3 regions of the Peribacillus suis genome follow, and region 3 is predicted to be linked to each of the others. Evidence: predicted binding sites of a transcription regulator. Region 3 holds the regulator's gene; each other region holds the start of a gene.

Region 1 (7,038 bases), 980 kb from region 3:
ACATTTAAAGCGTATTTACAATCACTGAAGCATGCGGATCCAAGCGTTACCTCATTGCAGGAATGGCTTGCAACTTATTCGAAAGGGGTGTCACATGTATGAATGCACTGATGGCACAGTCGCACTCGAAAATCTTGGGTGGAAAAGACTTCTTGACGATGAAGGAAACAACATCAAAGGAAATTGCAGCTTTATTGGAGTTGGCGCAAAATATAAAAGCCAAATTACAAGCAGGCGAGGAATATAAACCTTTAGCTGGTAAGACATTAGGGATGATTTTTGAAAAATCATCGACTCGTACCCGGGTCTCTTTTGAAGTGGGAATGCTACAGCTAGGTGGCCATGCATTATTTTTGAGCAGTAATGACTTGCAAATCGGACGTGGAGAACCCATTTCCGATACGGCAAAAGTCCTTTCCGAGTACCTTGATGGTATCATGATTCGTACTTTCGGACATGAAAAAATCATGGAATTGGCTGATCATGCAACCATTCCAGTTATTAATGGGTTGACTGACCTTGCACATCCTAGCCAAGTGATGGCGGACTTCCTGACCATCCTAGAATTGAAAGGGAAATTGAAAGGATTAAAAATGAGTTACATTGGCGATGGGAATAATGTAGCCAACTCATTGATGGTCGGTTGCGCTAAAATGGGCATGAATTTCTCGATTGGATGTCCGGAGGGGTATAAGCCTGACGAAGAAATCGTTGCCTACGCGAAGGAAGTAGCAGCTGAAAACAATTGTGAAGTAACTGTTACGACCTCAGCGGTTGAAGCCATTAAGGACGCAGATATCGTATATTCGGATGTATGGACCTCCATGGGGCAAGAAATTGAGAATAGCATCCGTTTAGAAGCGTTTAAGGGCTATCAAATCAACGGTGAACTTGTTAAACATGCAAAGAATGATTATCTATTCATGCATTGCTTACCCGCTCATAGAGAAGAAGAGGTGACTGCAGAAGTCATCGATGGGCCGAATTCGGTCGTATTCCATCAAGCGGGGAACCGTCTACATGCCCAAAAGGCGGTTCTCGTAGATTTACTAACATAATAAATTTAAGCGTCTGCTCTATAGCAGGCGCTTTTTACTTTTGCCACCATCCTCTTTTCCCCTTTGAAATTTTCGGTCATGAAAGAAAAAAAGGTGGCAATAATAATAGGGAAAGCATGTAAAGGGGTGAAATACATGGGGCAAAATCGTCAATTTAAGCCAGGGCAAAAAGCACCTAATAATGGGGCATACGTAGAAATCGGTGAAACAGGAAGTATGGTAGTCAATCCGAAAATGGTCAAGCTCGAAGCAGGGGACACCTTTCCTGAGACCTCGAATCATAACCGGCTATGGACCTATCAAAGAAAGCCATAATGAAATGGAAAAGCAGGAAAAGGATGATCATTCCCTTTCCTGCTTTTTTGTAGAAAAGAAAGGGGCTGTCCCAAAAGTCAGGAAAATGACTTTTAGGGCAACCCTTTTTTTATGAAATTTATGCACAAAAAAATCGCCCTTTTTAGTAAAATGAAGTTACCACACACCATTTACGAAAGGACGATTTTTTATGAGCAATCCAAAGATCACTACAGAAAATTATAACATGGAACAAACTATACTACCACTCACCATTCAAGAGGAAACTACCGTTCCTCAAAAACGAAATTCTACACCTACTTTTATTCCCTATGATAACCAACAAACCACTGTTATTTTTGACATTCAGGATCTCATTCCGGTTCACCACGTGGCGCGTGTGATTGATCAAATGATTGAATCAGTAGAAGATAATGTCTTTTTTGAGCACTATAATGGTGGCGGACGTAGCTCTTACCATCCTAAAATGATGACGAAAGTCATTTTGTATGCCTATTCTCAAAAAGTCTATTCCTGTCGTGAAATCGCCAAACTGGTTAAAGAAAATATCCCAACAATGTGGCTGGCTGCCTTGCAAAAACCGGATTATCGAACGATTAATCGATTTCGCACACAACAAATGGATAAGCTCCTTCCGAAGCTATTTGAAGAAATGATCCATCAACTAATAGAAGAAAAGCACGTCACAATGGAGAACTATTTTCTAGACGGAACAAAGATTGAAGCAAGCGCAAACAAGTATTCATTTGTGTGGAAAAAGGCGACGACCAAATTTGAGGCGAAGCTGCAAGAAAAAATCGAAGAAACGTACCAACAGATTCAGACCATTGCAAATGAAGAGGGTCTTGAACTGTCTACTCAAGATGAAACCTCCTCATTAACGATAGAGGAAAAACTAACTCAAATAGAAAAAGCATTAGTGGAAAAAGTTGAAAAAGAAACGAACGGTATCCAACTTGAAGAAGATGTCCAGGTACGAAAAGAAAAACGACGGGAACTCAGTCCGGTTAAGAAACTATTGAAATTAGTGCGCGAGGACTTAGGTCCACGATTAGTTAAATATAAACAACAAAATGCTCTATTTGGCGATCGAAATAGTTATTCTAAAACCGATACGGATGCGACATTTATGCGAATGAAAGATGATCATATGAATAACGGACAACTAAAACCTGGTTATAATATTCAAATGGCAACGGAAAATCAATTCATTCTTTTTTATACGATACATCAACGCCCAACTGATACGCGTTGTTTCAAGCCGCATTTAGAGGCACTGAAGAATACATCGCTACCATTCCCGAAAAACGTCATCGCAGATGCCGGCTATGGCAGTGAAGAAAACTATCTCTACTCTTTGGAAAAAGAATTTGAAGCTTTGATTCCTTACAATACTTTTTTAACGGAACAAAAACGGAGCTATAAAAAAGATATTCGTCATGCGAGTAACTGGGCATATGATGAACAAAAGGATGAATACACCTGTCCAAATAACCGTAAGGTTTTATTTAAGCGTTACTCGACCCGTACGGATAAAAATGGATTCACACGTGACTTTAAAATTTATGAATGTGAGGATTGTACGGATTGCCCATTAAAATCTCAATGTACAAAGGCGACAGGAAATCGCCAAGTGCATGTTAATCCAGTTTATGAAGAATTAAAAGCGAAAGCAAAATTGAACCTTTGGTCTGAATCGAATGCACAACTTTACGCTCGACGAAAAATCGAGGTAGAGAGTGTTTTTGGTCATATCAAGGGCAATAGGTCGTTCCGTCGCTTTTCGCTTCGGGGCTTAGCGAAAGTCCAAACGGAGTTTGGCATCGTAGCCATGGCACATAATTTACTGAAGATAGCTGGGTTACGTCAGCTACTTTCAGTAAATTATTATAGAAATAGAAAAACAGGTGGAGAAAAACAACTCGTTTTTCTCCACCTGTTTTATTTTAGGGACTTATTAGACAGCCCCTTTACCTGGAATTGTAAGTATCATATCGTATTTGCACCGAAGTACAGAAGACAATTGATTTACAAGAAAGATAAAAAAGGATATCGGTCAAATATTGCGCACGCTATGTGAAAGGAAAGGCGTGGAAATCATTGAAGCAACGGCATGTAAAGCCCATGTACATATGCTCGTGAGCATCCCACCAAAAATAAGTGTAACTTCATTTGTGGGTTATTTAAAGGGAAAAGTAGTTTGAATATATTTGACCGTCATACGAATTTGAAATACAGGTATGGAAACCGAAAGTTTTGGTGTACGGGATATTATGTAGATACAGTTGGACGAAACAAGAAGGTATAGAAGAATACATACGGAACCAGATACAAGATGATATAGTCGCAGATCCATTCACAGGTGAACCAATCAGGGGCCCTTTAGGGCCTGGTCAGTAATAAAGGCTTTCAGCCGCAGACCACCCATTATCACGCGGGTGGTCGTTATTATTGGAACATTATTCTTGAGTATATCCGAAAATATTCGAGATTTCTAAAAAACTCTTCCGCAAATATTTACTTAAAGGATCTTCGGGATGATTTGGCCTTTCTTCTTGATTGAAGAGAGGTTTTTGGCTTTGTACTTTTAACTTTTAGAGTAAACAGATTGTATAAACCCTCTGGTAGGGTGGGTTGTAAAGGGTTAATAGCAGAAATTATCAATGTCCCATATAACTTTTCTTTACAAGGGAATAATAAGCAGTATAATTAAAATATAAAGGTCAAAGTTGGTCAAACATTATAAGCATTCTTTTGGAAACAATGAATGGGAGGTTTTAAGATGGATTTTAATACGATGACGGAAAGAACCCAGCAGGCATTTATAAGTGGGCAGGAGCTGGCCAAGGATAGGGAAAACCCGGAACTTACCGAGCTTCATCTATTAAAAGCCCTGATGACACAGGATGAAAGCCTACTCATTAGAATTTTGTCGGAAACGAATCAATCGCTCAGTCATTTCGATACGGAACTGAATAAAGAAATAAATAAGTTGCCTCAAGTTAGCGGAAGCACCTCTCAAGTTTATATGTCGAATTCCCTTCAAAATGTGCTGTCGGCAGCTGAAAAGGAAATGAAGAGCTGGGAGGATGAGTATCTATCAGTTGAGCATATTTTGCTTGCTTTGTTAAAAGAAGATAAACCGAACATAAGAAAGCTATTTGCGGACTATGGGATCGACTATGGGAAAGCGAAGCAAATTATCCAAACGTTAAGGGGGAATCAGAGAGTGACTAGTCAAAATCCGGAAAACACATATGAAGTTTTGAAAAAATATGGAAGAGATCTTGTTGCTGAAGTGAAGGCGGGGAATGTGGATCCTGTCATTGGCCGTGATACGGAGATCCGGAATGTCATCCGTATTTTGTCACGTAAGACAAAAAATAACCCCGTATTGATTGGGGAACCTGGTGTTGGTAAAACGGCCATTGTCGAAGGCCTGGCCCAACGAATTGTCCGAAAAGATGTACCGGAAGGGCTTAAAGATAAAACGGTGTTTTCGCTTGATATGAGTGCGTTGGTTGCCGGGGCTAAGTTTCGCGGTGAATTTGAGGAACGACTGAAAGCGGTTCTGAATGAAGTGAAAAAGAGCGATGGGAACATCCTATTATTCATCGATGAATTGCATACCATTGTCGGTGCTGGTAAAACGGAAGGGGCAATGGATGCCGGAAATATGCTGAAGCCAATGTTAGCGCGTGGTGAATTGCATTGCATTGGTGCAACCACACTTGACGAATATCGTAAGTATATTGAGAAGGATCCCGCTCTTGAACGGCGTTTCCAGCAAGTGCTTGTTCCAGAGCCAGACGTAGAAGATACCATTTCCATTTTGCGTGGTCTGAAGGAAAGGTTCGAGGTCCATCATGGGGTCAGAATACATGATCGATCCATTGTGGCAGCAGCTGTTCTATCAAATCGCTATATCACGGAACGCTTCTTACCGGATAAAGCAATAGACCTTGTGGATGAGGCTTGTGCAATGATCCGGATGGAAATCGACTCGATGCCAGCGGAACTTGATTCGATTACGCGGAAAGTCATGACGTTGGAGATAGAGGAAGCCGCCCTTAAAAATGAAGAGGATGCTCAAAGCAAAGCAAGATTGGAGGTACTCCAAAAAGAACTTTCGGAATTGCAGGATCAGGCTACCAGTATGAAGGCCAAATGGCAAATGGAGAAATCGTCCCTTCAAAAAGTCCAGGATCAAAGGGAAGAACTTGAAAAGTTAAAGCATGAGCTGGAACAGGCGGAAAATGACTATGACCTGAACCGTGCAGCTGAACTTCGACATGGGAAGATTCCACAGCTTCAAAAGGAATTGGAGGCCATGGAAGAAGAGGTGGAAAATGGGAAGCAGGAATCCCGTTTGCTCCGCCAAGAAGTGACCGAGGAAGAAATTGCCTCAATCGTTGCTAGATGGACGGGTATTCCGGTAAGTAAGTTAGTGGAAAGCGAAAGGGATAAATTGCTTCGTCTTTCGGATATTCTTCATGAACGGGTAATCGGTCAAGGGGAAGCGGTGGAACTTGTATCGGATGCTGTTTTACGGGCTAGAGCCGGGATCAAGGATCCAAACAGACCAATAGGTTCCTTTATTTTCCTTGGACCGACAGGGGTCGGTAAAACAGAATTGGTCAAAGCGTTGGCAGAGACGCTATTCGATAGTGATGAACATATGATACGGATTGATATGTCTGAGTACATGGAGAAACATTCTGTTTCCCGTTTGGTCGGGGCGCCTCCCGGATATGTAGGGTTTGAGGAAGGCGGTCAGTTGACGGAAGCGATTAGGCGAAATCCGTACTCGGTTGTGTTACTTGATGAAATCGAAAAGGCTCACCCGGAAGTCTTCAATATTTTATTGCAAATGCTAGACGATGGCAGGATCACGGACTCTCAAGGTAGAACGATCAACTGTAAAAACACGGTGATCATTATGACTTCCAATATCGGTTCACATTTCTTGCTTCAGTCCAATCGAGAAGATGGAGCCATTGAAGAAGGAATAAAAGAGCAGGTCTTCACGGAGTTAAGAGGACATTTCCGTCCTGAATTTCTAAATCGTGTGGATGATATCGTTCTGTTCAAGCCACTCACAAAACTAGAGATTGTCGGTATTGTTGAAAAGATGATTCAACAGTTGCAAGTAAGGTTGACTGAACAAGATATCACGCTTGGTGTGACGGATGCCGCTAAGGAATTTATTGCTGAACAAGGGTATGACCCAGTATACGGAGCAAGGCCATTGAAACGTTTTATCCAAAAGCATCTAGAAACGATGATTGCCCGTAAAATTATATCGGGGACGATTGGTGATCATGGAAGTATGACGATAGATTATGACCAAGAGGGATTGGTTTTGAGGTAAATGTAAGTAGTTAGTTTAGAAAATAGCTGAAAACGGTATATGAAAGAGGACATCCTAAAAGGATGTCCTCTTTTGCTTCTTAATGTTGATGTGAGTCTTTTGATGGCCCTTCAGGCATAACAGCAGGGATGATACAAACTAGAACAGCCGTAATAAGTCCTAAAATTGTTCCCTGTGTAGCATCGTATGAAACTCCGATCATGGAAGAAACAACATATACAAGCATATGCACTAATACGAATGTCCAAAGAATTGTCCAAGCATAACGCATCGAATTTCACCTCATTCCACTAC
Region 2 (7,038 bases), 2.0 Mb from region 3:
CTAACGATGGCTTATCAGTACTCCATTTTTGGGGATTGGTATCATTTAAATTAATGACTACCCCTCTATTCCCGTTAACTGTGACGGCACGGACGTATGGATCCACAGCTTCATTCCATACATTACCGACTTTCACTTTGTATGTATAAATCAAGCCATCTTGATCACCTGGAAGTTCAGCCGTCCACGTTCCCTTCTCCGAGCGCTTCATATCAAACTCGGTACCAACAGGATCATCCCAACTTTTATACGTAACAAGCTTAGCTTCGCTTGAAGTAGGTGCCCAAAGACGAAAAGCTGTTCGATCTAGTTGAAAGTCATTCCCCAAATCATTTCCATCATAATAATAAAGGTTATCCATTTCTTGCGGGCTCATTGGGTCAATTTCTGCAACCGGCAAGGAGTCCAGAATTTTTTCGATTTCTTTTTCCTTAGGTGCTTGATTGGTATTTTCCTCTTCGAAATAAGAAAGTGAATCTTTCATAGGTCACTCCTCCAATGAAATTCCCCTTATGAAATAGGAATTCGTTTTTTTATATACTATTTTGATTTCATTTGAATGGCCCAATCCATAAAAGTGAATGCACTTTCCTTTTAATTCCACAACTGTTTCACCATCAAACATATACCATTTTTCCCATCGTTACACAATATTATATACTATGCTCTCTGCAAAAAGAAATAAGTCCTTGTTTATACCTAACAGTTTTCTATTGCAGTTCCTTCAAGTAATTGGTGTCATTATCAAAAAAACTATTTCAAACAAAGATTTCATTAAAGGAATTCTAATTATTCAACTAAAGTAGCGGTCTTTATAGAACGTTTTAAAAAATGCCCCCATTACAGTCATACTGTCTTGGAGGCATTTCTAGTACTAATCATTATGAATTGATAATTTTCAATTGGTCATCTTCAACGACTGCTTTGAAGTTTTTCACCTCAGGCTGTTCAAAAATATAGTCTGTTATGCCATCTTCAAGTTGTTCCTGAAGAACACGGCGAAGCGGCCTTGCACCAAACTGTGGGTGATAACCCATTTCAATCAATTTGTTTCTGGCTTCATCCGTCACGACAAGTGATAAGCCTTGAGCAGTCAGGTTTTCTTCAAGTTCATGAATCATGATATCGACAATTTGTAATAAATCTTCTTTCTTCAGTGCGGAGAACTCGATAATACTATCAAATCGGTTTAGAAATTCCGGTTTAAAGAAACTGCCCAATGATTGTAGGATTGAAGCTTCTTCAACAGCAGTGCTCGTACCGAATCCCATAACTTTTTGCTTTTCACCGACTCCAGCATTACTTGTCATGATGATGACAGTATCTTTAAATGTTACAGTCCTTCCTTGACTATCCGTCAGACGACCATCCTCAAGAATCTGTAAGAACATATGCATCACATCAGGATGGGCTTTTTCAATTTCGTCCAATAAAATAATGCTGTAAGGTTTACGGCGAACTTTCTCAGTTAATTGTCCTGCTTCCTCATGACCAACATAACCCGGAGGAGAACCAATCAATTTAGAAACACTATGTTTCTCCATGAATTCACTCATGTCAAGGCGAATCATAGCTTCTTTATCGCCAAACAGTTCCTCGGCTAGCGTTTTAGCCAATTCAGTTTTACCCACGCCGGTCGGTCCAACAAAAAGGAAAGAGCCGGTCGGACGGTTTTTGGATTTTAAACCTGCACGGCTTCGACGAACAGCTTTTGCAACCTTTTTGACTGCTTCTTCTTGACCAATGACTTTTTTCATTAAATCCTCTTGAAGATGAATCATTTTTTTCTGTTCATCTTCCTGCAGCTTGCCTATAGGAATTCCCGTTTTTTGTTCTATAATCCTTTGAATATCTTCTACAGTGACATTCGGTTTAGCTGCATTGGCTCCAGCCTGTAGGGATTTTTCCAACTTTTCTTCTTCATCTCGAAGCTCAGCCGCTTTTTCGTAGGCTTCTTCTTTTAGAGCCAATTCTTTTTCTTTAAAGATTTGTTCAAGACGTTGTTTTACTACATCCTCTTGACTATATTCAATCGTCAAATTTTGTTTTGAGCCGGCTTCGTCCATTAAGTCAATTGCTTTATCTGGTAGAAAGCGATCTTGGATGTAACGATGTGAAAGTTCGACAGCTGCTTCCAGCGCTTCCTCCGTATATATGACTCCATGGAAAGACTCGTAACGATCTTTCAGACCTTGTAAAATGACTATCGCTTCTTCTGTTGTCGGCTCATCAACTTGTACGGGTTGGAATCGTCGTTCAAGTGCCCCATCTTTTTCAATTTTCCGATATTCAGAAAGGGTCGTTGCACCCACAAGTTGAAGTTCACCGCGTGCTAAGGCAGGTTTTAAAATATTCCCTGCATCCATTGAACCTTCAGCTGAACCAGCACCTACGATTTGGTGAATTTCATCAATGAATAGAATGACATTCTTTCTATCTTGTAATTCACTGATTAATTGTTTCACTCTTTCTTCAAATTGACCACGAATGCCTGTGTTCGTTACAAGAGATGCCATATCGAGTGAAAAAACCAGTTTGTTACGCAATTTTTCCGGGACCTTTCCTTCAACAATTGCTAAGGCCAATCCTTCTGCAATAGCTGTTTTACCAACGCCAGGCTCACCAATCAAAACTGGATTGTTTTTGTTTCGTCTATTTAACACTTCGATGACTCTTTTGATTTCTTCATTTCTTCCAATGACCGGATCAATGAGTCCTGCTTTTGCAACATCATTCAGATTGTGACCATACTCTTCAAGCAAACCTCCGTCTTTATCTTCTTGTACGGGTTTTGATGGAGGCATGTTGCTACTATTAAAAGGGTTGAATGAATTTGAAAATCCATCAAATTGGAACTTTCCTGTATCCATTCCTCCCATGGCTGCACCAAGTTTATTTTGTTCTTCTTTATAACAAGTGGAGCACAATTTGACATCATGCTGTTGCCCATTCATATTGAGATGAACCTGAATATTTGCTTGGTTTTCATGACATTTTTCACATAACATATGAGTACTCCTCCTTATTTATTATTACGAGTTATCATTTGACTTTGACTAACTTTGACCTTATGCCTTTATTATACATTGACCTTCTTTGACTTTCAAGAATTTTGCTTGACTAGTTTTAGTGCACATTTAATCTGTTAAATAAAAAAAGAGACTGAATTCAGCCTCAATTTCCGTTTCTATAAGGAATAGTTTTACTAATTATATACGTTTTGCCCCAATATACTGTGGTTTCCAATAACTATTATTCGTCTTTGCGTAGGTAACTCCCTTGGAAGATGCGGAGTGTATGAATTTATTGTCACCTATATATATCGCTACATGCGTTGGTTTTTTTGCTTTATTCGGTGAGAAGAACATTAGATCCCCTTTTTTCAAGGTTTTAACTTTCTTTCCTTTTTTGTAAATGTCAGCAGCTGTTCGCGGTAATGTCTTTCCAGCTTTGTTATATGAATATTTCACCAAACCTGAACAGTCAAAACCGGAAGAAGACATACCACCCATTTTATATTTCGTCCCTAATTCACTTTTAGCGGTTTTAATTGCTTTGGTATGATAAGATGCAGCTTCTACATTGTTTCCAGTAAAGGAACCAAATCCAATCATTGTAACTAACGACAATCCGACAAAAATTTTCTTTAACAATATAACTTACCCCCTGATGCAATATGCTAAACCTAATATACTAGAAAAGTCATAACATGCGCATCACAGGGACTTTACAATTATATTACATTAGTAGATTTAGGAAATAAACGATACTAAAATAAAGATCACCTTATATAAAAGGAAAGGAGCCGCAATGTCTCTATTAAAGAAACACTGCGGCTTTTCCTAAAATTCCTTTGAGAAAAATGGTAGCAATAACTTTACCCCCCGTTTATTAAAGGGCAGAAACTTCATATCAGCCAGCAAATGACTTATGTACCCTAAAATGCAAGTAGTGAAAATCCCTTCAGTCCCCAATGTCTCTTGGAACTGAAACGCAATCACTCCAAAGAATAGAACCCCCGCTATCGAATGGGTATAACTACGGTGCGGTGTAAAGGAAGCTAGTATAATATAAATTCCTAAAAGCCATAGCCAGTCAACATCTAAAGAGAGCCCAGTCCCTAAAATACCAAGACCTGTAAGAGTCAACATATGTCTTTGTGTTATAAAAGAAGAAATGATAATAATACCGATACCTGCGCCTACACCTAGCCATCTCTCCGTTTCAGAACTTGCTAAAAGACTATAAATGATCATAAGAACTCCGATGGTTTGAGCCAAAGTTCGAATGAATTTGTGAGAAAAGGTAATCTTATTACTCAACTTCCCGTCAATATCCATGTCAGGCATTAATCCTGAAACTCCACCTACACCGACTAGAAATAACGTGGTGGTTGGATCGGTCTGTAGAGTGTTCGCCGTTAGAAATCCTACTGTTGCCCCTATTGCCATATGTGCTGTTCCGTTCACTTTCTCTCCCCTGTTCCTCTAAGAAGTTAGCTTACAAACAAGAAACGAATGTTTGTTCGAATCTCGTCTTTTTAACTATACATTATTTTGGATTAATTTTCTTTAATTTAGGGAAGAAAATTTACCTGTATATTATCTTAGAGAGCTATATTCTTTATTGGAAGAGGGAAGTCATCAGATTGTTTTACGAACGAGAGTTAAACACATGAAAGTTCAAAGGAGCGAAGTAAAATAGTTGTGTATGTGGATCCTATCTGGTATTTAATATTTAGGATGCAGCCAATGATAAAGCTCAACCATGCTATGTTTTGGGGAATCGTAACTAAGGAATGAATAATCAATGAAATCCACATACTTTTTTAATGGTGAATTCCGTTGATCATAAGAAGTCGGAATCTCATCAGGAAATTTTTTGATTAAATGAAGAGTCGGTAACTGATGGTATACAATTGATAACGTTCTGATGATTCTTTTTCTCGTTTTGTGGCGGCTTGCATCTTCCAGTAATCTTTTATAATCAATATCCAGAGTAGAAATCAGTTGGATAATATCAATAAAATATTTTAATGATTCCATATTATGCCGCCATCCGTGTAGGCAAATCATATAAAAAAGATGAAACTCAGAAAATTGTTTAATAAAGAAAGAGTCATTTATTGATAATGCTTCCTCCCAAATTTCTTCAACACAAAAATTTGCAGTAGTCTGCTTTAAAATATCCCAATGAAGTTCGACCGTTAAGGGAATAGAAGAACCAGGTAGGACTTTACTGTATGAACGATGAAAATGGAATGGGATTGGTTTCCTCTCTTCTATGTATCCCAAGCTTTTAACTATATCAATAGCACGATCCATATCAGTAGGTTTAATTAATAGATCAATATCAGAGGTTGGTCGTGATCCTAGATGACCAAAATGTTGTTCAGCAAATGCAGTTCCTTTTAACGGAATGATATCTATGCCGCTTTTTTCAAAAACATTCAGGATTTGGTTCGTTTGATTTTTAATAAGGATATTTTGGAATAAGACACGTTGAAATTTTTCTTTTAATATTTGTTGATAGAACACCGGAGTTGCCTCCAACCTCCCTCCCTGCTTCATAATAGTATATGTTTGTGCGTGAACATTCGATTTTTCAATATCATCAAGAAGCCCCCAATAATAGGCTGAATCGTTGGGCAGCCCTATATGTGAATCATATAGAATGTGCAACAATGTAGGATTCATTAATTAACCCCTCCCTTTTTCCTTCGTTGAAAATTGATATACCTTCGTAAAACAATCGTCAACATTGGAACAGACATAATCAGTTTCCCCCATGTTTTAGCTAGAAAATTAGAAACATAAAGTTTAGTATGCCTTTTTTGAACATAAAGCAGCTTACCGACAATCTGTTCTCCATGTATGGGCTGATCGTAGCCCAAATTCGTGTCTCCTTTGAAAAGGAATTGCCGCTGTTGATTATTCTTCATTTCCTTATAATAACGGTGCGCAATCAATCGCTTTGTTGCACTATAAAACAATACAATATCTCCCTTTTTCAATTGAACTAGCTTACATTCATTAAAATAGCAGATATCACCGCTTTTTATGAAAGGGTACATACTATTCCCTTGAGCTGGTAGATGAAAAGATCCTTCTTTTTTCACCACAGTTTTAAATAAGTCTACTGTCTCTTTATCAAACAACATTCTGAATTAAACCAAAATTTAATAAGTCAGTTAAGTAATTTTCTATATCAATTTTAGATTCATCTTCTGTCGTGTCATATTGATTCGTGATTTTCTGAATCAAGGAATCCACCGTTTGAGCCTGGCTTAGAAGATCCCAACAATATCCCCCGAGTCCGTTTAATTTTGTGACTGTGAATGTATCCGTATGTAAAATAATCCACTCATCATCAAGCTGTGTAGCTTCCACATGATTACTTTGTATATATTGAATCATTACGAGATCAGCTCCCAAAAAGAATTATTTTTTTGAAAAAAAAGATTATATCCTGGCACCTGGTTTGCAACTTTAGTTAACATGCCCAAAATCACTTTAGTATTCACTGGCTCATCGGACCAATAAAACACTTTATCAATCAAAGTTAAAAGCGTGTCCGACTTCGCTAATTTACTTCTTCGATTAGTAAGTGACTGATGTAAAAATTGTATACTACCTAATGGTAAGTGGCCCTCTTCTCCCTCTGATCGTAGTTCACTTCGAAAAGGTGAATTAAAAACTTCTACTTTATCAGGGGTAACTTTTAAAATGGTCGCTTCGTCCGACAGAAGATTTCTGGGATATGATAGTTTAGCAGCCGTTGATTTTCCAGCTCCCGAGTGCCCAGCAAAAATGTGAGCTTTTCCGTCATCAATCACACAGGAGGAGTGAAGTAACAACCCCCATTCATGATATACAATGAATGAACTATATAAATTTATGAATGCATGCTTTAAAGCCAACTCATTATAAGCGGAAATTTCGGCAAATTGGTAACCTGCATCTACTTCTACTAGATAATCCGATCTTCGGAAATAAATTCTATCAGCCGTTTTAGTAACATTCACCTCGTAATCTACAA
Region 3 (7,038 bases):
TGGGTTTCCGAAACTAGTCGGTGATATCAGGGCTTGTATTTCGACAAGTACTGGTCTTGTCCCCTCCATCGAGGCGACAACGGTCGATCCTGAAGCACCTTGGGAACGCTCCTCAAGGAAGATTTCCGATGGATTCGCCACTTCTTCCAAACCATGTTCCTTCATCTCAAAAATGCCCATTTCATTTGTCGAACCGAATCGATTCTTGACTGCACGGATTATCCGATATGTATGGTGTCTTTCTCCCTCAAAATATAAAACGGTATCCACCATATGTTCAAGCAGACGAGGTCCGGCAATCGCCCCTTCTTTTGTAACATGTCCCACGATAAAAATGGCAATTCCATTGGTCTTGGCAATGCGCATTAAAGAAGATGTACATTCCCTCACTTGGGAAACGCTTCCCGGGGCTGAAGTCACTTCCGAATGGTACACGGTTTGAATGGAATCAATGATGACCAGGTCTGGCTTTACCTCTTGGATGGCCTGCTGGATATAGTCCATATCGGTCTCGGCATACACCAATAAGTTCTCCGACATCGCTCCTAACCGATCCGCTCTTAACTTCGTTTGTTTGATGGATTCTTCCCCAGAAATATATAATACTTTCTTCTGTTTATGAGCTAATTGTGCAGACACTTGCAAAAGGAGTGTTGATTTGCCTATCCCCGGGTCTCCGCCGATCAATACAAGTGATCCTTGGACAATACCACCGCCAAGTGCACGATTCAATTCTGCCAAATCCGTCGTAATGCGTGGTTCTTTGTCCGACTGAATGGTTGTGATGGGTGTCGCCTTCTCACGCTCTGCAGATCCCCTCACTTCTGAATGGGTAAATGCTCCCTTTCGAGCTGGCTTAACAATCTCCGTCTCTTCAACCATCTTGTTCCATTCCCCGCATCCAGGGCATTTTCCCATCCATTTTGCTGACTCATACCCACAAGATTGACACATGAATTTCGTTTTCTTTTTTGCTGCCATAGTAACTCCTCTTTCTCATAATACTCATGTAAAAGATATTATATATTGGTTTTATTTAATCCTTCTTATTTAAAGTTATTAAGAAATTTATTTTTACTCTCTATTCGATTCATCTTATAGAGTAGTTCCTCTAGGTACAATTTCGTCATGAATAAAAACAGAGGTACACTGCTGAGAAATCTGAGTGTACCTCGAAGTTAAAGAATGACTTTATTCACTTATGTTGACGGGATCGCCATTTCTGATCGCAAATTTATTGTCCACGACATCCATCACGACCGTTTGCCCTTTTTGCACATTTCCTTTGAGCAGTTCTTCAGATAGGTAATCTTCGACATGTTTTTGTAGTGCCCTGCGAATTGGACGTGCCCCATATTCCGGATCGTATCCTTCAGATGCTACTTTTTCTCTAGCTGCATCTGTAAGCTCTAAGAAAATTTCCTGTTCCTTCAAACGGGAGATGAGCTGATTGGACATCAACGTAACGATTTGTTTCAAATGATCCTTTTCTAATGAATGGAAGACGATCGTCTCATCAATACGATTCAGGAATTCTGGACGGAAGGCACGTTTTAATTCTTCCATCACTTTCCCTTTCATATTTTTGTAGTCTTGACCAGTGTCCTGAATATTGAAGCCTACATACTTATCAGTCTTCAATGCAGAAGCTCCGACATTCGATGTCATAATCAGAATCGTGTTCCTGAAATCCACAGTACGGCCTTTTGAATCCGTCAATCTTCCGTCTTCAAGGACCTGTAGAAGAATGTTGAATACATCTGGATGTGCCTTTTCAATTTCATCAAGTAGAACGACGGAGTATGGCTTTCTACGTACTTTTTCAGTCAGTTGTCCGCCCTCCTCATATCCCACATAGCCTGGAGGAGAACCAACTAGGCGTGAAGTTGAATGTTTCTCCATATATTCCGACATGTCGATACGGATCATGGCATCTTCATCACCGAACATGGATTCAGCCAATGCACGACCAAGTTCCGTTTTACCGACTCCTGTTGGCCCTAGGAAGATGAATGAGCCGATTGGACGTTTAGGATCCTTCAGCCCCGCTCTTGCACGTCGTACTGCTTTGGAAACGGCTATAACAGCCTCTTCCTGACCAATTACACGATCATGGAGAATAGATTCCATATTTAGAAGTTTATCTGACTCCGTTTGTGCCAATTTAGTAACCGGGACTCCAGTCCAGCTGGATACGACATGTGCGATGTCTTCCACCGTCACTTCACTATTTTCTTGCCCTTGTTTCTCTTTCCACGTTTTCTTTGTTTCTTCCAATTGTTCTCTTAAGCGTTGCTCCGTATCACGAAGCGATGCAGCTTTTTCAAACTCCTGGCTTTGAACGGAAGCGTCCTTTTCTTTCCGGACTTCATCTAATTTCACTTCAAGTTCTTTTAAGTTTGGAGGTGTAGTATATGAACGCAACCGGACTTTCGAACCTGCTTCATCAATTAAATCGATTGCTTTATCCGGAAGGAAACGGTCGGAAATATATCGATCAGATAACTTAACAGCCGCATCGATAGCCTCATCAGTGATTGATACACGGTGATGGGCTTCATACCGGTCACGTAACCCTTTAAGAATTTGAATGGACTCTTCTGTTGTTGGTTCATCCACTTGGATGGGTTGGAAGCGGCGTTCGAGTGCAGCATCCTTTTCGATATATTTACGGTACTCATCCAATGTGGTTGCACCGATACATTGCAGTTCACCACGGGCCAATGATGGCTTAAGGATATTAGATGCATCGATGGCACCTTCCGCCCCACCAGCACCAATCAATGTATGCAATTCATCAATAAACAAGATGATATTTCCTGCTTGACGGATTTCGTCCATCACTTTCTTTAATCGATCCTCGAATTCACCACGGTATTTCGTCCCCGCTACGACCGTCCCCATATCAAGTGTCATGACACGTTTATCACGTAGGATTTCAGGAACCTCATTATTGATGATTTGCTGTGCTAGGCCTTCAGCAATAGCAGTTTTACCCACCCCTGGCTCACCAATTAATACAGGGTTATTCTTTGTGCGTCTGCTCAACACTTCGATGACACGCTGAATTTCCTTGCCTCTACCAATGACAGGGTCCAAGCTGTCTTCACGAGCGATGGCCGTTAAATCACGAGCAAGACTATCAAGGGTTGGAGTGCTTGCATTAGAGGCGGTTGAACCTTGATGTCCACCTGACTCATTGCTACCTAATAGTTGTAATACTTGCTGTCTTGCTTTATTTAAACTGACGCCAAGGTTATTTAACACACGGGCTGCTACACCTTCTCCTTCTCGAATAAGTCCAAGGAGTACATGTTCTGTGCCTACATATGAATGACCTAATTTCCTTGCTTCATCCATGGATAGTTCAATGACTTTCTTCGCTCTTGGCGTATAATGAATCGTTTGGGCTTTGTCCTGGCCACGGCCGATTAAGTTTTCCACTTCTTTCTGGATCTTTTCCGCACCTAATCCGAGAGCGTATAATGCTTTGGCTGCAATACCGTCTCCCTCGCGAACTAAACCTAAAAGGATGTGCTCCGTACCAATATTATTATGACCTAACCGGATAGCTTCTTCTTGGGCTAATGCTAATACTTTCTGGGCTCTTTCAGTAAAACGACCAAACATCATAGGGAATTCCTCCTTTAGAATTTTCGTTTTGAATAAAGCTTTTGACTCTGCATAAAATCTTGCAGATGCTTCGCTTTAACATGTATAGCAGATGATCGATTGACTTTTCTATGAGAAGGAGGATTCTGTGAAATCCAAGTGTTCTCGTATAAGAGCTGCTCGACGGATATCCCTTTCATGTGTCCTTAAAGGTCCACCTGCGTATTTTTGTAAAAAGCCTGGCTGAGTCAGAATCATTAACTCATTTAGGATGCTTTTTGAAATGTTTTTTATATATCCTATATCTATCCCTAACCTAACATCGGAGATACAGGTAGCTGCTTCCTTGGTCCCAATGATTCGGGCATTTGATAATATACCATAGGATCGGAAAACCCTATCCTCTAATTGTATGTGAGAGGTCTTCACTAATGCATCTCTGGCTGACCTTTCCTGGGCAATGATCTGCTGAACTACACTCGTTAGATCCTCCACGATATCCTTCTCGGATTTTCCGAGAGTGATCTGGTTGGAGATTTGAAAGATGTTTCCTAGAGCTTGACTGCCCTCTCCATAAATCCCGCGAACCACCAGTCCCAATTGATTAATGGCCGGTATAATATGATTCATTTGCTGAGTTAGTACAAGACCCGGGAGATGCATCATGACTGAGGCCCTCAATCCTGTTCCCACATTAGTCGGACAGCTAGTTAAGTATCCTCTTTCTTCATCATATGCATAGTCTATGGATTCTTCAATCCAATCGTCAAGAACATTTGCGAGTCTTAAGGTTTCCTTAAGTTGCAATCCTGACATCAAGCACTGGATTCGGAGATGGTCCTCTTCGTTAACCATGATGCTTATTTCTTCATTCTCGGAAAGAAGGCATGCCCCTTTTGCCGATTCTTCCACTAAATGTGGGCTGATCAAATGTTTTTCAACAAGCACTCTCTTTTCCAGTGACTGCATTTGATCAATTTCCAGAAGTTCCAGCTTGCCAATCTCTTGGGTAACTTCCTCTTCAATTCTTTTCTTCACTAATTCAATGATTTCTTTTGCCTCTTCATTGGAAAAGGCGGTAGGAAAGGTAAAGTCTTTAAAATTTCTGGCTAAACGAATTCGTGAACTTAATACAATATCCATTTCTGGACCTTCATGATTCATCCAGGAACTCAAAGCGTTCTCCATAAATTTCTCCAAACTCATGATTCATCGCCCCCCTCCTGTGCCTCATACCTTTTTTCAAGGGAACGAACCTTATCTCTTACTTCGGCCGCCTTCTCGAACTCTTCCTGTTCGATGTGTACCTTTAAATTCTCTTTTAAGTCAGAAATTTGTTTTCGAAGGTAAATACCGCCACCAATTCTTTTTGGGATTTTCCCAATGTGTGCAGTATTTCCGCTATGAACCCTCTTTAGAATCGGATTTAACTGATCATTGAACGTTTTATAACACTCGGCACATCCAAACTTTCCAATATGGACGAATTCCTTATATGAACGATGACAATGAGGACAGCGTTTTTCTTCTGTCATAGGAAATGAATTAGCCTTTGTCTGTTGAATATTCGACTCGATATTTAACAATCCTGCTAACAAATTATTTATTGAAAATCCATGCCCACCCGCATCCATGAACATCTCACCTTTTTCCTGAGCACATTTCTCACAAATCATGACTTCAGCCTTTTTTCCATTAATGATTTTGGTAAAGTGAAGAGTCGCAGGTCTTTGATGGCATTCTTGACAAATCATTCATTCATCACCTCTGCCAGTTTATTTATATTTTAAAGTTGTAAGCATGGCTGATAAAATTCGCGCCCTTAATTCATCACGATCAGGTAGGTCTATATAGATGACGGATCTATCAATGACACTCATCATGATTTTAGCTTCCCTTTCATTAATGACTTCCTCGCTCATCAGCCGAGCGATGACCCCTTCCGCCATAGATTGAGGCACTCTGGAACCAATAAGGGATAATAACTGGTTGATGAGTTGCACGTAATCCTGCGATTTCACCTTCATAATCCGAATATACCCGCCACCGCCACGCTTACTCTCAACAACATAGCCTCTTTCGATTGTAAACCTGGTATTAATTACGTAATTGATTTGAGAAGGAACACACTGAAATTTATCTGCTATTTCACTTCTTTTAATTTCTAGGATATCTTTCTGACTTATTTCTAGCACTTGCTTCAAATAAGTTTCGATAATATCAGATATGTTTCTCACTCAACCTCCTCCAATCTGACTTTGACTATATTTGACTATTATTATACAAGGAAAAATGCATATTGCAAATTAAAACGCACTAACTTCTTTTTGCATTACCTATTTTCTCCAAATTATATGTAGTTACATACCTATTGCACACGGTAAAATTAAAATATCTTTATAATTACCCCTAATGGATATATTCAAAACCACCCTTAATCCTTTAATCGTACTTTTAGAACGCAAAAAAAGCCCAGCCTAATGGCTGACCTTTAAAATGGCTTGGCGGCGTCCTACTCTCACAGGGGGAAACCCCCAACTACCATCGGCGCTGAAGAGCTTAACTGCCGTGTTCGGAATGGGAACGGGTGTGACCTCTTCGCTATCGCCACCAAACATATCAGGAACGTTGTTCCTTCAAAACTAGATAATATCAGAAGGTGTTCATCTTTTTAAAGCGTTGGTTAAGTCCTCGATCTATTAGTATCAGTCAGCTCCACATGTCGCCACGCTTCCACCTCTGACCTATCAACCTGATCATCTTTCAGGGATCTTACTAGCTTGCGCCATGGGAAATCTCATCTTGAGGGGGGCTTCATGCTTAGATGCTTTCAGCACTTATCCCTTCCGCACGTAGCTACCCAGCTATGCCTTTGGCAAGACAACTGGTACACCAGCGGTGCGTCCATCCCGGTCCTCTCGTACTAAGGACAGCTCCTCTCAAATTTCCTGCGCCCGCGACGGATAGGGACCGAACTGTCTCACGACGTTCTGAACCCAGCTCGCGTACCGCTTTAATGGGCGAACAGCCCAACCCTTGGGACCGACTACAGCCCCAGGATGCGATGAGCCGACATCGAGGTGCCAAACCTCCCCGTCGATGTGGACTCTTGGGGGAGATAAGCCTGTTATCCCCGGGGTAGCTTTTATCCGTTGAGCGATGGCCCTTCCATGCGGAACCACCGGATCACTAAGCCCGACTTTCGTCCCTGCTCGACTTGTAGGTCTCGCAGTCAAGCTCCCTTGTGCCTTTACACTCTGCGAATGATTTCCAACCATTCTGAGGGAACCTTTGGGCGCCTCCGTTACTCTTTAGGAGGCGACCGCCCCAGTCAAACTGCCCACCTGACACTGTCTCCCACCCCGATAAGGGGCGCGGGTTAGAATTTCAATACAGCCAGGGTAGTATCCCACCAACGCCTCCACC

What was found. Region 3 encodes CtsR, which represses protease genes until heat stress. Its sites were predicted from a motif close to ATGGTCAATAAAGGTCAAACA; they were not measured.
Region 1: clpB (ATP-dependent chaperone ClpB) is a predicted target of CtsR. The motif match lies at 4,093-4,113, and genes of this name have one in related genera.
Region 2: AC503W_RS09970 (ATP-dependent Clp protease ATP-binding subunit) is a predicted target of CtsR. The motif match lies at 3,084-3,104, and genes of this name have one in related genera.

The regions. Positions count from the first base shown of each region.
Region 1 is NZ_CM182019.1:1,079,358-1,086,395, forward strand. It holds gene carB (carbamoyl-phosphate synthase (glutamine-hydrolyzing) large subunit) at 1-102, shown strand, start outside; gene argF (ornithine carbamoyltransferase) at 99-1,058, shown strand; gene AC503W_RS05340 (YjzC family protein) at 1,194-1,373, shown strand; partial or broken gene AC503W_RS05345 (IS1182 family transposase) at 1,600-3,342, shown strand; partial or broken gene tnpA (IS200/IS605 family transposase) at 3,437-3,681, shown strand; gene clpB (ATP-dependent chaperone ClpB) at 4,156-6,744, shown strand; gene AC503W_RS05360 (YjzD family protein) at 6,824-7,015, opposite strand.
Region 2 is NZ_CM182019.1:2,054,199-2,061,236, forward strand. It holds partial or broken gene pulA (type I pullulanase) at 1-445, opposite strand, end outside; gene AC503W_RS09970 (ATP-dependent Clp protease ATP-binding subunit) at 882-3,008, opposite strand; gene AC503W_RS09975 (C40 family peptidase) at 3,210-3,653, opposite strand; gene AC503W_RS09980 (metal-dependent hydrolase) at 3,843-4,469, opposite strand; gene AC503W_RS09985 (nucleotidyltransferase family protein) at 4,731-5,696, opposite strand; gene AC503W_RS09990 (signal peptidase I) at 5,696-6,160, opposite strand; gene AC503W_RS09995 (PqqD family protein) at 6,150-6,416, opposite strand; gene AC503W_RS10000 (hypothetical protein) at 6,416-7,038, opposite strand, start outside.
Region 3 is NZ_CM182019.1:96,659-103,696, reverse strand. It holds gene radA (DNA repair protein RadA) at 1-981, opposite strand, end outside; gene clpC (ATP-dependent protease ATP-binding subunit ClpC) at 1,192-3,633, opposite strand; gene mcsB (protein-arginine kinase McsB) at 3,742-4,818, opposite strand; gene mcsA (protein-arginine kinase activator protein McsA) at 4,815-5,366, opposite strand; gene AC503W_RS00525 (CtsR family transcriptional regulator) at 5,388-5,849, opposite strand; rRNA gene rrf (5S ribosomal RNA) at 6,112-6,227, opposite strand; rRNA gene AC503W_RS00515 (23S ribosomal RNA) at 6,292-7,038, opposite strand, start outside.